One region of the Bacillus thuringiensis genome, then DNA from elsewhere that is predicted to be linked to it. Evidence: a T-box and tRNA genes for the amino acid it is inferred to sense, from the RefSeq annotation. Region 1 holds a T-box; the other regions hold tRNA genes.

Region 1 (4,285 bases):
TGTAATTACAAGGTGGTGGCTTTGTAATGTACGCTCTTGATCATCTAAAGTTTCAATTTTTTCGCCTTCTTTTGCAAGACGAACAACGATTTCTTTTGAACCTAATTTATCGTAATCGAATGCATGTAACGGTTGACCGTATTCCATTAAAATGTAGTTTGTAATATCAACTACGTTGCTAATTGGACGAATGCCAGCTGCCATAAGACGAGTTTGCATCCACATTGGTGATGGACCAATCTTTACGTTTTTAACCATTTTTGCAATGTATAATGGGTTTTCTTCTTTCGCTTCTACACTTACAGAAATATAATCAGAAGTTTTTTCTGCTGTTTCTTGTAATTCGATAGCTGGAAGTTTTACTTCGCGACCGTAAATAGCAGCCACTTCATATGCAACACCTAACATGTTTAAGCAATCTGCACGGTTTGGTGTTAAACCAAGCTCAAGTACTTCATCGTGTAAGTTTAAAATTTCAAGTGCATCCGCACCAACTTCAGCGTCACTTGGGAAGATGAAGATACCATCTGCATAGTCTTTTGAAACTAACTTTCCATCAATGCCAAGCTCTTGAAGAGCACAAACCATACCGTGAGAAGCTTCACCACGTAGTTTTGCTTTTTTAATTTTGAAGTTACCAGGAAGTACAGCACCAACTTTTGCAACTGGTACTTTTAAACCTTTTGCAATATTAGCAGCTCCACAAATAATTTGAACTGGTTCTTCTTCACCGATATCGATTAAGCATTTGCTTAATTTATCAGCTTCTGGGTGTTTTTCACATTCTAATACGTGACCAACTACAACACCTTTTACACCTTTATTTAATACTTCAACGCCTTCTACTTCAATACCACTTTTCGTGATTTTGTCTGCTAGTTCTTGTGCTGTTACATCTTTAATATCTACATACTCTTGTAACCAACGATATGATACGAACATATTTATCCTCTCCTTCCCTTACGCTCGTTTGAATTGTTGTAAGAAACGTACATCATTTGTATAGAAATGACGAATGTCATCTACGCCGTATTTCAACATTGCGATACGCTCTGCGCCCATACCGAATGCGAAACCTTGATATTCTTTTGAATCATAACCAGCCATTTCAAGTACGTTCGGGTGAACCATACCTGCGCCTAGAATTTCAATCCAGCCAGTTCCTTTACAAGTGCCGCAACCTTTACCGTGACACATCATACAAGAAATATCCATCTCTACAGATGGCTCTGTGAATGGGAAGAAACTTGGACGAAGACGGATTTCACGATCTTCACCGAACATCTTTTTCACGAATACTTGCAGTGTACCTTTTAAGTCACTCATACGAATGTTTTTATCAATTACAAGACCTTCAATTTGCATGAACTGATGTGAATGCGTCGCATCATCATCATCGCGGCGATACACTTTACCAGGACAGATAATTTTGATTGGGCCTTTTTCTTTATTATTTTCCATCGTACGTGCTTGCACAGAAGATGTATGTGTACGTAGTAACGTTTCTTCTGTAATGTAGAATGTATCTTGCATGTCACGTGCTGGGTGATCTTTCGGTAAGTTTAGTGCTTCGAAGTTGTAGTAGTCTTTTTCTACTTCTGTTCCTTCAGCTACTTCATAACCCATACCGATGAATACATCTTCAATTTGTTCAACAACAGCTGTTAACGGATGGTGACAACCTGTTTCAACAGGACGACCTGGTAGTGTAACATCAATTGTTTCCGTAGCTAATTTCGCTTCAATTACTGCTTTTTCTAAGTTACCAATTTTGTCTTCTAGACGCGTTTGAATTGCTTCACGTACTTCATTTACTAATGCTCCCATACGTGGACGCTCTTCTGCTGATAATTTTCCCATGCCGCGTAATACTTCTGTAATTGGACCTTTTTTTCCTAAATACGCTACGCGTACGTCGTTTAAGCCCTTTAGCTCTTTCGCTTCTTCAATAAGCTCTAACGCTTTTTGCTTTAGCTCTTTTAAACGTGCTTCCATTTTGGAACCCTCCTAATTTTAAAAATAAAAAAACCTCGCTCCCAAAAAGGGACGAGGTAAATTCGCGGTACCACCCTAAATTGACAGAACAAGTCTGCCCACTCATTAGTTATAACGATCAATTCTGACCGGAACGCCTTTACATATATATGGTCCTGGCGTCAACTCCAGAGGTGAATTCACTTCCGTCTACCATAAGAATGCTTTCAGTCTAAGGCATTCTCTCCCTATATGGCGATTTTGTAAGTTACTCTTCTCTATCAACGTTTTTCGTTATTTAACTTTTAATATAATATACTTCAACTTATTATAAGAAGTTTTTTATTTGTTCGCAACTGGGCTTTGCAAATAATACGTTAAAATCCCTGCTGCAACCGCAACATTTAATGATTCTGCCCCACCGTAAATCGGAATATACAAGTTTTGATCCGTTTTTGCAAGAATTTCTTGGCGTACGCCATTTCCTTCATTTCCAACAATTAATGCAAAACTTCCGGCCGGAGTTACTTCACCATACGGAACTCCATTTTCAAGAGCTGTTCCATATACAGGAACGTTATTTTCTTTTAACTTGTCTACCCATTCTTCTAAGTCCCCTTTTACAATTGGTAAGTGGAAAATAGAACCTTGTGTAGAGCGGAGTACTTTACTATTGTAAACATCAACACAACCTTCTCCAAGCACAACGGCGTGAATACCAGCTGCATCAGCTGTACGAATAATTGTTCCTAAATTACCTGGGTCTTGCAGGCCATCTAATAAAAGGAATTTCCCATCAGTAAGAGCTACTTTTTTCTCATGCTTCTCACAAACAGCAAATACACCTTGTGTCGTTTCTGTTTCACGAAGTACTTTTACAATCGCCTCAGGTACGATATACATTTCCACATCATTAACTGTCCAATCTTTCGGAAGGTCTGTCTGATCTGAAACGATAAGTTCTGTTACAATTCCTGCCTTCAAAGCTTCCTCGACTAAGTGGAATCCTTCTACAAAAAATAAACCTTTTTTATCGCGTTCTTTTTTCGTTTGCAGCTTTTTCCACTGCTTTACACGCGGATTTTGTACTGAATCAATGTTTTTCATAATATGTATTTCCCTCTCTTCTTGTCTTATCATTATAGCCTATTTTTCATACATATTTACATAAAAAAGAACAAAAACTAACGTCAGTTTCAATTCTGAAGAAGAGGTGAAAGCAATGAGTTTTAATTTACGCGGTGCCGTATTAGCGAATGTATCTGGTAATTCACAAGATCAATTACAAGAAACAATTGTCGATGCAATTCAAAGCGGTGAAGAAAAAATGCTTCCAGGTCTTGGCGTTTTATTTGAAGTTATTTGGAAAAACGCTGATGAAAATGAAAAGCACGAAATGTTAGAAACACTAGAGCAAGGATTAAAAAAATAAGCAATTTGAAAATCACCTTCGCATAAGCAAAGGTGATTTTTTTTACGGAAAAATTTTTCTTCTCCTAAACATTTCTACTTTACTAACGAACTATGATGGAGTACAATGTTCAAAATACATTTAAACCGATCGATTTTTCTTCGTATACATCATTAGATAAAAGGAGTGAATGTTTTATGCACCGTATTACGCTTGAACAAGTTTTTAAACATCACATTACACAAAAATACGTAAACCGTTCTGGAATGGTCCACGCGATCGCTGTCGCTTACCATGCGTTTCACCTAGCCAAAAAGCATCACGCCTCAGTCGATGCTGCGACAAAGGCCGGTTTCCTTCATGATATCGGACATCATACGTGGTACACAGGCGGCGAATGGGACTATGACTTATATAAAAAGAATGATATCCATGCAATTAAAGGCGCAGAAAGAGCACATAAATTGCTTATTAGATTGGGAGAGCATCCAAAACTAGCAAAAGAAATTTCTATCGCAATCCTTCTGCATACAGATTCTTTCTTAGTGGAACAAGAAATTGAAAGAACATCTCTTCAAAGCATTATTAAATGGGCAGACGAAGCAGATGAAGAACCAGGCGGAGCTCATCATTATAGAACGATTTCTTATGAAAAAGCACTTAAAGCTATTCAGCAATTAGATCGATTGGTAGAGCGTGAATTGCAAATAGAGCAAGCCAAATTGAATAACAAGGCAGAACATAGTTATCAATGAGAAAGAGGCATCACTACAGGGTGATACCTCTTTTATTATTTTATGGAAAATAAACCTTTATCCCGCATTAACGGGCAGTAAGACCCCCACCTCGAAATTCAGCAAAGACGAGGAAGTTAGGTGGGGAATCAACTGCCCGTAAAAG
Region 2 (4,285 bases), 1.7 Mb from region 1:
CATCGACGGGGAGGTTTGGCACCTCGATGTCGGCTCATCGCATCCTGGGGCTGTAGTCGGTCCCAAGGGTTGGGCTGTTCGCCCATTAAAGCGGTACGCGAGCTGGGTTCAGAACGTCGTGAGACAGTTCGGTCCCTATCCGTCGTGGGCGTAGGAAATTTGAGAGGAGCTGTCCTTAGTACGAGAGGACCGGGATGGACGCACCGCTGGTGTACCAGTTGTTCTGCCAAGGGCATAGCTGGGTAGCTATGTGCGGAAGGGATAAGTGCTGAAAGCATCTAAGCATGAAGCCCCCCTCAAGATGAGATTTCCCATAGCGTAAGCTAGTAAGATCCCTGAAAGATGATCAGGTTGATAGGTTCGAGGTGGAAGCATGGTGACATGTGGAGCTGACGAATACTAATAGATCGAGGACTTAACCATATAATATGAAGCAAATGTTATCTAGTTTTGAGAGAACATAAAAAACTTGTTGACTTTTAAAGTAAATAAGTTATAATAATGATTGTCTCAAAAGAATAATGTCTGGTAATGATGGCAGAGAGGTCACACCCGTTCCCATACCGAACACGGAAGTTAAGCTCTCTAGCGCCGATGGTAGTTGGGACCTTGTCCCTGTGAGAGTAGGACGTTGCCAGGCAAAATGGAGGATTAGCTCAGCTGGGAGAGCACCTGCCTTACAAGCAGGGGGTCGGCGGTTCGATCCCGTCATCCTCCACCATATATGTCGGAGGGGTAGCGAAGTGGCTAAACGCGGCGGACTGTAAATCCGCTCCTTCGGGTTCGGCAGTTCGAATCTGCCCCCCTCCACCATTCTTAATTAATGGGCTATAGCCAAGCGGTAAGGCAACGGACTTTGACTCCGTCATGCGCTGGTTCGAATCCAGCTAGCCCAGCCATTAAGAGCCATTAGCTCAGTTGGTAGAGCATCTGACTTTTAATCAGAGGGTCGAAGGTTCGAATCCTTCATGGCTCACCATTTTTAATAAAACATGCGGGTGTGGCGGAATTGGCAGACGCACTAGACTTAGGATCTAGCGCCTTTGGCGTGGGGGTTCGACTCCCTTCACCCGCACTTTTAATAAAATAACTCATACATGTCTTGCGGAAGTAGTTCAGTGGTAGAATACAACCTTGCCAAGGTTGGGGTCGCGGGTTCGAATCCCGTCTTCCGCTCCAATTTTCAATATGACATGCCGGGGTGGCGGAACAGGCAGACGCACAGGACTTAAAATCCTGCGGTGGGTGACCACCGTGCGGGTTCGACCCCCGCCCTCGGCACCATATGCGCCCGTAGCTCAATTGGATAGAGCGTTTGACTACGGATCAAGAGGTTAGGGGTTCGACTCCTCTCGGGCGCGCTTTTATTAACGGGAAGTGGCTCAGCTTGGTAGAGCACCTGGTTTGGGACCAGGGGGTCGCAGGTTCAAATCCTGTCTTCCCGATATTCAAAAAAACATGGGGCCTTAGCTCAGCTGGGAGAGCGCCTGCCTTGCACGCAGGAGGTCAGCGGTTCGATCCCGCTAGGCTCCACTTTATTTAATATATGTCTCGGAGGTATACCCAAGTTCGGCTGAAGGGATCGGTCTTGAAAACCGACAGGCGGTGAGAATCGCGCGGGGGTTCGAATCCCTCTACCTCCTCCATTTTTTTTATGATTTAGACATATAATAATAAAATATTTATTTTTTCCTTCATGGAGGTATACCCAAGTTCGGCTGAAGGGATCGGTCTTGAAAACCGACAGGCGGCGAGAGTCGCGCGGGGGTTCGAATCCCTCTACCTCCTCCATTTTTTAATTTCATATTGTCGCGGGGTGGAGCAGCACGGTAGCTCGTCGGGCTCATAACCCGAAGGTCGCAGGTTCAAATCCTGTCCCCGCAACCAAATGGTCCCGTGGTGTAGTGGTTAACATGCCTGCCTGTCACGCAGGAGATCGCCGGTTCGACCCCGGTCGGGACCGCCATTTATGTTGGCTCGGTAGCTCAGTCGGTAGAGCAGAGGACTGAAAATCCTCGTGTCGGCGGTTCGATTCCGTCCCGAGCCACCATTTTTTTTATGCCGGCTTAGCTCAATTGGTAGAGCAACTGACTTGTAATCAGTAGGTTGGGGGTTCAAGTCCTCTAGCCGGCATCATTTAGGGGCATAGTTTAAAGGTAGAACTGAGGTCTCCAAAACCTCCAGTGTGGGTTCGATTCCTACTGCCCCTGTAAAGTATATGGGCCTATAGCTCAGCTGGTTAGAGCGCACGCCTGATAAGCGTGAGGTCGATGGTTCGAGTCCATTTAGGCCCACCATATATTATTCCGCAGTAGCTCAGTGGTAGAGCTATCGGCTGTTAACCGATCGGTCGTAGGTTCGAGTCCTACCTGCGGAGCCATGGCCCGTTGGTCAAGTGGTTAAGACACCGCCCTTTCACGGCGGTAACACGGGTTCGAATCCCGTACGGGTCATAAAAAAAAGAGTCAGCATTATGCTGGCTCTTTTTTATTTTGTTGATCCTTTTTATCATGTTACTTTCCAGAAATAAATAAAGGGATTTTGGAAAAGCTATGGTATGTATAAAAAGGAGGAAATAAATAATGACACGAGTTAGAGACTTAATGAGTACCCATATTGTACATTGTACACCGCTAGACAATGTATATGAGGCAGCTGTAAAAATGAAGGAAGAATCGGTTGGATTAATTCCTGTTGTTGAAAATGAGCAAGTTGTTGGGCTTGTTACTGATCGAGATTTAGTTGTTCGAGGGATTGCTGAAAAACATCCTGGATCTAATAAAATTACAAATGTAATGACAACAAATATTATCTCAGTTTCTCCAAATGATCCTATTGAAAAAGCTACAGAGCTAATGGCACAGTATCAAATTAGACGGTTACCAGTAGTTGATAGTGGTCAGCTTATTGGTATGTTAGCACTAGGAGATTTAGCTATAAGGGAATCGGCAGATGATCAAGCTGGATTTGCCTTGAGCGAAATTTCAGAGCGTACAGAGTAAATTGAAACTTTAATTAACCGAGATTTTAATGGTTACTCATAAAGAGCTAAACTATATATAAAATTCAGATGCATTATTCTAGCATATATGGATTAAACTAATATGTTAGCGTGATGTATCTGAGACATTATATAATAAGTATATGGTTAATAATTTCGACAGTTTTTTAAAATTTGTTATTCTTAATTTTTAATAAGAGAAAAGATGATATACTGATAGATATAAGTATTATGAGAGATTTTGAATATAACAATATTAATTTTTAATGGTGCGATAATAACTTAATATTTCCTACATAGATGAAAGGGAAGGGGAATTATATGAAGGCTGTACAGGGCGATCCAAATTGGAATTTGGTTACAGATACATATATAGAACCAAATAATTTCGCTGAATTATTTTCTTTGCTTGTACCTTGTCACCCAAAAGGTGAGGGGAAAGAACGAACTATATTAGTATGGAAAGAGAAAGAATTTTATAAAGAAGAAAATTTAGCCGCATTTATTGTATATGGCATGAATAAAGTAAAGAATTTACCGCAGTTTCATAAAGATGAAATTCCAACTTTAGTGCGTATTCTTCGCTTATGCCAAGAGATTGGTTGGTATGAAGAAGCAAATGCTTTTATGATAGCACAAGGATTAGCTGAGTTTGTTCATACTTCATTGGAATATGAAACATGGGATCTTTTGACGCAATCAGTTGCTTTAAACTATTTAATTATTAAATATCGTATCGGCGAATTGACAGATAGAGATATTAAAATTTGGGATAGAGTTAAATTTAATGAAAAATGTATAACAGATTGTAAACATTTATTATCTCATAAAGAAGTATTGGAATTTACATTCTTTTATATGTGCAAGAGAGCAAAATCATTATCAAAAGAGCAATTAAATAGTGATATGATGAGTTTAGCAATGTATTGTAATACTTTTGTATATGATTTATATACACATGATTTATTACGGAAATATCGCAAGTGTACAGATTTCCTATCATATTATGGGCCTAGTCAGGCAGTTTTAGCATGTCAAAGAGCTGTATTATCTCAAATTTCCGATCGCTTAGACCCGTTAAAGACAACTCATGTAGATGATTATTTATATGTGATGAAAGAAATGATGGAGCATATGACGATAGGAGTAATGGATCGATATGGTCATTTTATTGGAAAGCTACTATCTTATGTGCCATTTTTCGAAATGATACAAGTTCCACAGCATGCATATTATTGTGAAGAGTTACTGTATATTTGTAAGGGCATTGAATATAAAGAAGAA
Region 3 (4,285 bases), 1.4 Mb from region 1:
CGGAAAGACCCCGTGGAGCTTTACTGTAGCCTGATATTGAATTTTGGTACAGTTTGTACAGGATAGGCGGGAGCCATTGAAACCGGAGCGCTAGCTTCGGTGGAGGCGCTGGTGGGATACCGCCCTGACTGTATTGAAATTCTAACCTACGGGTCTTATCGACCCGGGAGACAGTGTCAGGTGGGCAGTTTGACTGGGGCGGTCGCCTCCTAAAGTGTAACGGAGGCGCCCAAAGGTTCCCTCAGAATGGTTGGAAATCATTCGTAGAGTGCAAAGGCATAAGGGAGCTTGACTGCGAGACCTACAAGTCGAGCAGGGACGAAAGTCGGGCTTAGTGATCCGGTGGTTCCGCATGGAAGGGCCATCGCTCAACGGATAAAAGCTACCCCGGGGATAACAGGCTTATCTCCCCCAAGAGTCCACATCGACGGGGAGGTTTGGCACCTCGATGTCGGCTCATCGCATCCTGGGGCTGTAGTCGGTCCCAAGGGTTGGGCTGTTCGCCCATTAAAGCGGTACGCGAGCTGGGTTCAGAACGTCGTGAGACAGTTCGGTCCCTATCCGTCGTGGGCGTAGGAAATTTGAGAGGAGCTGTCCTTAGTACGAGAGGACCGGGATGGACGCACCGCTGGTGTACCAGTTGTTCTGCCAAGGGCATAGCTGGGTAGCTATGTGCGGAAGGGATAAGTGCTGAAAGCATCTAAGCATGAAGCCCCCCTCAAGATGAGATTTCCCATAGCGTAAGCTAGTAAGATCCCTGAAAGATGATCAGGTTGATAGGTTCGAGGTGGAAGCATGGTGACATGTGGAGCTGACGAATACTAATAGATCGAGGACTTAACCATATAATATGAAGCAAATGTTATCTAGTTTTGAGAGAACATAAAAAACTTGTTGACTTTTAAAGTAAATAAGTTATAATAATGATTGTCTCAAAAGAATAATGTCTGGTAATGATGGCAGAGAGGTCACACCCGTTCCCATACCGAACACGGAAGTTAAGCTCTCTAGCGCCGATGGTAGTTGGGACCTTGTCCCTGTGAGAGTAGGACGTTGCCAGGCAATATTATTCCGCAGTAGCTCAGCGGTAGAGCTATCGGCTGTTAACCGATCGGTCGTAGGTTCGATTCCTACCTGCGGAGCCATTGGAGAGCTGTCCGAGTTGGCCGAAGGAGCACGATTGGAAATCGTGTATACGTCACAAGCGTATCAAGGGTTCGAATCCCTTGCTCTCCGCCATAGGATTTATAATATTTGGCCCGTTGGTCAAGTGGTTAAGACACCGCCCTTTCACGGCGGTAACACGGGTTCGAATCCCGTACGGGTCACCACTTTGGAGGATTAGCTCAGCTGGGAGAGCACCTGCCTTACAAGCAGGGGGTCGGCGGTTCGATCCCGTCATCCTCCACCATATAAATTTTATATGAATAGTATTATCGCGGGGTGGAGCAGCACGGTAGCTCGTCGGGCTCATAACCCGAAGGTCGCAGGTTCAAATCCTGTCCCCGCAACCAAATGGTCCCGTGGTGTAGTGGTTAACATGCCTGCCTGTCACGCAGGAGATCGCCGGTTCGACCCCGGTCGGGACCGCCATTTTAATAAGGCTCGGTAGCTCAGTCGGTAGAGCAGAGGACTGAAAATCCTCGTGTCGGCGGTTCGATTCCGTCCCGAGCCACCATTTATTTTAATAAAATACGCCGGCTTAGCTCAATTGGTAGAGCAACTGACTTGTAATCAGTAGGTTGGGGGTTCAAGTCCTCTAGCCGGCACCATGTAAGTTTCGGAGGGGTAGCGAAGTGGCTAAACGCGGCGGACTGTAAATCCGCTCCTTCGGGTTCGGCAGTTCGAATCTGCCCCCCTCCACCATTTACATAGGGGCATAGTTTAAAGGTAGAACTGAGGTCTCCAAAACCTCCAGTGTGGGTTCGATTCCTACTGCCCCTGCCAAATATATTTACACAACATGGCGGTTGTGGCGAAGTGGTTAACGCACCGGATTGTGGCTCCGGCATTCGTGGGTTCGATTCCCATCAGTCGCCCCATTTTTATTTTAAAAATTACAAATAATTTAATTGATACTTACATATAATTAAGTAAGAATTCGATGGGCTATAGCCAAGCGGTAAGGCAACGGACTTTGACTCCGTCATGCGCTGGTTCGAATCCAGCTAGCCCAGCCATTTTTGCGGAAGTAGTTCAGTGGTAGAATACAACCTTGCCAAGGTTGGGGTCGCGGGTTCGAATCCCGTCTTCCGCTCCAATAAAATTTAATATGGCGGCATAGCCAAGTGGTAAGGCAGAGGTCTGCAAAACCTTTATCACCGGTTCAAATCCGGTTGCCGCCTTTTCTTTTGTGCCGATGTGGCGGAATTGGCAGACGCGCACGACTCAAAATCGTGTTCCTTCGGGAGTGTCGGTTCGACCCCGACCATCGGTATCATGAACGTCGTAAAAAAACTCTATACAATTAGTATAGAGTTTTTTTGTGTTTTCTTTTCATTACATGACAAAATAAGCGCAAAAAGTGTACGGTGAGTAAACTGTGAAACATTAAAAGGATAAAAACAAACATTCAATTTTATCTTTTTAATTGCGGTATTCTAAAATATTCCCTTCGAGCACTCTAGAGAGAATTTCTCCACCCCGGTGACATGAAGTTAAATCCGACACCACCAGTAGATATTAGTACATTATCAACGGTTAAGTTTGTAATTTCTAAAAACTTCTTTTTAAACTCTTCTCTGTTGTACTTATACATTGTTGAGTGGCACGCCCACATTTGCATTGAAGTACTTAACCAATCCCCTAATTCCTTCAATTCAGGAAACGCCTCAAATTGGATTGGTTCATCTAATTTCATGAATCTTACTTGATAGATAGTTGGGTTTAACTTTTCTCCTATTCCTTTAAGAGTATGTGTGTTTTTTTCGTTTGAATGTGTCATAATTCTCCCCCATTTCCCCTTCGAATTTTTTCCTATTTTAATTATACAACAATAGAAAGTAATTGTAGGGGTATTATGGAAATTGTTATCAGCAATATAAAAAGACTCTAACAGAAATGTTAGAGTCTTTTTTGTTAAATTATATTATGTGATGCTAAAATTCGTAATAAACTTAGGAATTCATGTATAATATAACTTGTCGAAAGAACAAAATGATAGTGATTTATATTATGTCTGTAATATGAATCAAAAATGAACTTTTTATATTTCTTTTAAAAATGTGTTGAACACACATTATATTTCATATTAATATTTTTATGTAGATTTAAAACGAGAAAGAGAGTGGAAAGTATGGGCCGTAAATGGAACAATATTAAAGACAAAAAAGCATCAAAAGATGCAAATACAAGCCGTATATACGCGAAATTTGGACGTGAAATTTATGTGGCGGCAAAACAAGGCGAGCCAGATCCAGAATCAAACCAAGCGCTTAGAGTCGTATTAGAACGTGCGAAAACATACAATGTACCAAGAACAATTATTGATCGTGCAGTTGAAAAAGCAAAAGGCGGTTCAGAGGAAAATTATGACGAGCTTCGTTATGAAGGATTTGGACCAAATGGAGCTATGGTTATTGTAGATACACTTACAAATAACGTAAACCGTACTGCAGCAGATGTACGAGCTGCATTTAGCAAAAACAGTGGTAACATGGGTGTAAACGGTTCTGTAGCTTACATGTTTGATGCGACAGCTGTTATCGGCCTTGAAGGTAAAACATCAGATGAAGTTCTTGAAATTTTAATGGAGGCAGATGTAGATGCACGTGACATTCTAGAAGAAGAAGATGCTGTTATCGTGTATGCTGAACCAGATCAATTCCATTCAGTACAATCTGCACTTAAAGGTGCTGGCGTTGAAGAATTTACAGTTGCAGAATTAACAATGCTTGCACAAAGTGATGTTACACTTCCTGAAGATGCTCAAGTACAATTTGAGAAAATGGTTGATGCATTAGAAGATTTAGAAGATGTACAACAAGTTTACCACAACGTAGACTTAGGAGAGTAATACGATGAAAGCCCCTATTCGTTTAACGAATAGGGGCTTTTTTTATGAAGTTAATTAAGGTGATGAATTATTAAAGGTATTTTGTTGTAGATAGGGAATATGCTTATAGGGATATATGAAATAACCATTATTTCTAGGAGGCTTAGTATGGAACATAAGACACCAAAGCATATAGTTGCCGTAGCAGGTTATTTAACAAATGAAAAAAATGAAGTGTTATTAACAAAGGTACACTGGCGAGCTGATACGTGGGAAATGCCAGGAGGACAG

The links. The T-box of region 1 lies ahead of pheS (phenylalanine--tRNA ligase subunit alpha). A T-box ahead of a tRNA ligase gene usually reads a tRNA of that ligase, here a tRNA-Phe.
Positions count from the first base shown of each region.
Region 2: it has a tRNA-Phe gene. The T-box ahead of pheS (phenylalanine--tRNA ligase subunit alpha) is inferred to sense a tRNA for this amino acid. The anticodon was not compared.
Region 3: it has a tRNA-Phe gene. The T-box ahead of pheS (phenylalanine--tRNA ligase subunit alpha) is inferred to sense a tRNA for this amino acid. The anticodon was not compared.

Region 1 covers NZ_CP012099.1:4,382,725-4,387,009, forward strand. The annotation lists gene pheT (phenylalanine--tRNA ligase subunit beta) at 1-942, opposite strand, end outside; gene pheS (phenylalanine--tRNA ligase subunit alpha) at 961-1,995, opposite strand; T-box leader at 2,040-2,268, opposite strand; gene AC241_RS22595 (TrmH family RNA methyltransferase) at 2,317-3,114, opposite strand; gene sspI (small acid-soluble spore protein SspI) at 3,197-3,406, shown strand; gene AC241_RS22605 (HD domain-containing protein) at 3,583-4,140, shown strand.
Region 2 covers NZ_CP012099.1:745,238-749,522, forward strand. The annotation lists rRNA gene AC241_RS03750 (23S ribosomal RNA) at 1-423, shown strand, start outside; rRNA gene rrf (5S ribosomal RNA) at 525-640, shown strand; tRNA gene AC241_RS03760 (tRNA-Val) at 646-721, shown strand; tRNA gene AC241_RS03765 (tRNA-Tyr) at 730-813, shown strand; tRNA gene AC241_RS03770 (tRNA-Gln) at 825-899, shown strand; tRNA gene AC241_RS03775 (tRNA-Lys) at 904-979, shown strand; tRNA gene AC241_RS03780 (tRNA-Leu) at 995-1,075, shown strand; tRNA gene AC241_RS03785 (tRNA-Gly) at 1,105-1,179, shown strand; tRNA gene AC241_RS03790 (tRNA-Leu) at 1,196-1,284, shown strand; tRNA gene AC241_RS03795 (tRNA-Arg) at 1,288-1,361, shown strand; tRNA gene AC241_RS03800 (tRNA-Pro) at 1,372-1,445, shown strand; tRNA gene AC241_RS03805 (tRNA-Ala) at 1,461-1,533, shown strand; tRNA gene AC241_RS03810 (tRNA-Ser) at 1,554-1,646, shown strand; tRNA gene AC241_RS03815 (tRNA-Ser) at 1,699-1,791, shown strand; tRNA gene AC241_RS03820 (tRNA-Met) at 1,811-1,887, shown strand; tRNA gene AC241_RS03825 (tRNA-Asp) at 1,891-1,966, shown strand; tRNA gene AC241_RS03830 (tRNA-Phe) at 1,975-2,050, shown strand; tRNA gene AC241_RS03835 (tRNA-Thr) at 2,061-2,133, shown strand; tRNA gene AC241_RS03840 (tRNA-Trp) at 2,140-2,210, shown strand; tRNA gene AC241_RS03845 (tRNA-Ile) at 2,221-2,297, shown strand; tRNA gene AC241_RS03850 (tRNA-Asn) at 2,306-2,380, shown strand; tRNA gene AC241_RS03855 (tRNA-Glu) at 2,382-2,453, shown strand; gene AC241_RS03860 (CBS domain-containing protein) at 2,583-3,002, shown strand; gene AC241_RS03865 (DUF3965 domain-containing protein) at 3,323-4,285, shown strand, end outside.
Region 3 covers NZ_CP012099.1:527,530-531,814, forward strand. The annotation lists rRNA gene AC241_RS02720 (23S ribosomal RNA) at 1-845, shown strand, start outside; rRNA gene rrf (5S ribosomal RNA) at 947-1,062, shown strand; tRNA gene AC241_RS02730 (tRNA-Asn) at 1,071-1,145, shown strand; tRNA gene AC241_RS02735 (tRNA-Ser) at 1,148-1,239, shown strand; tRNA gene AC241_RS02740 (tRNA-Glu) at 1,257-1,331, shown strand; tRNA gene AC241_RS02745 (tRNA-Val) at 1,336-1,411, shown strand; tRNA gene AC241_RS02750 (tRNA-Met) at 1,438-1,514, shown strand; tRNA gene AC241_RS02755 (tRNA-Asp) at 1,518-1,593, shown strand; tRNA gene AC241_RS02760 (tRNA-Phe) at 1,603-1,678, shown strand; tRNA gene AC241_RS02765 (tRNA-Thr) at 1,697-1,772, shown strand; tRNA gene AC241_RS02770 (tRNA-Tyr) at 1,783-1,866, shown strand; tRNA gene AC241_RS02775 (tRNA-Trp) at 1,874-1,947, shown strand; tRNA gene AC241_RS02780 (tRNA-His) at 1,967-2,042, shown strand; tRNA gene AC241_RS02785 (tRNA-Gln) at 2,106-2,180, shown strand; tRNA gene AC241_RS02790 (tRNA-Gly) at 2,186-2,260, shown strand; tRNA gene AC241_RS02795 (tRNA-Cys) at 2,275-2,345, shown strand; tRNA gene AC241_RS02800 (tRNA-Leu) at 2,356-2,437, shown strand; gene AC241_RS02805 (DUF3884 family protein) at 2,624-2,944, opposite strand; gene AC241_RS02810 (YebC/PmpR family DNA-binding transcriptional regulator) at 3,296-4,015, shown strand; gene AC241_RS02815 (NUDIX hydrolase) at 4,163-4,285, shown strand, end outside.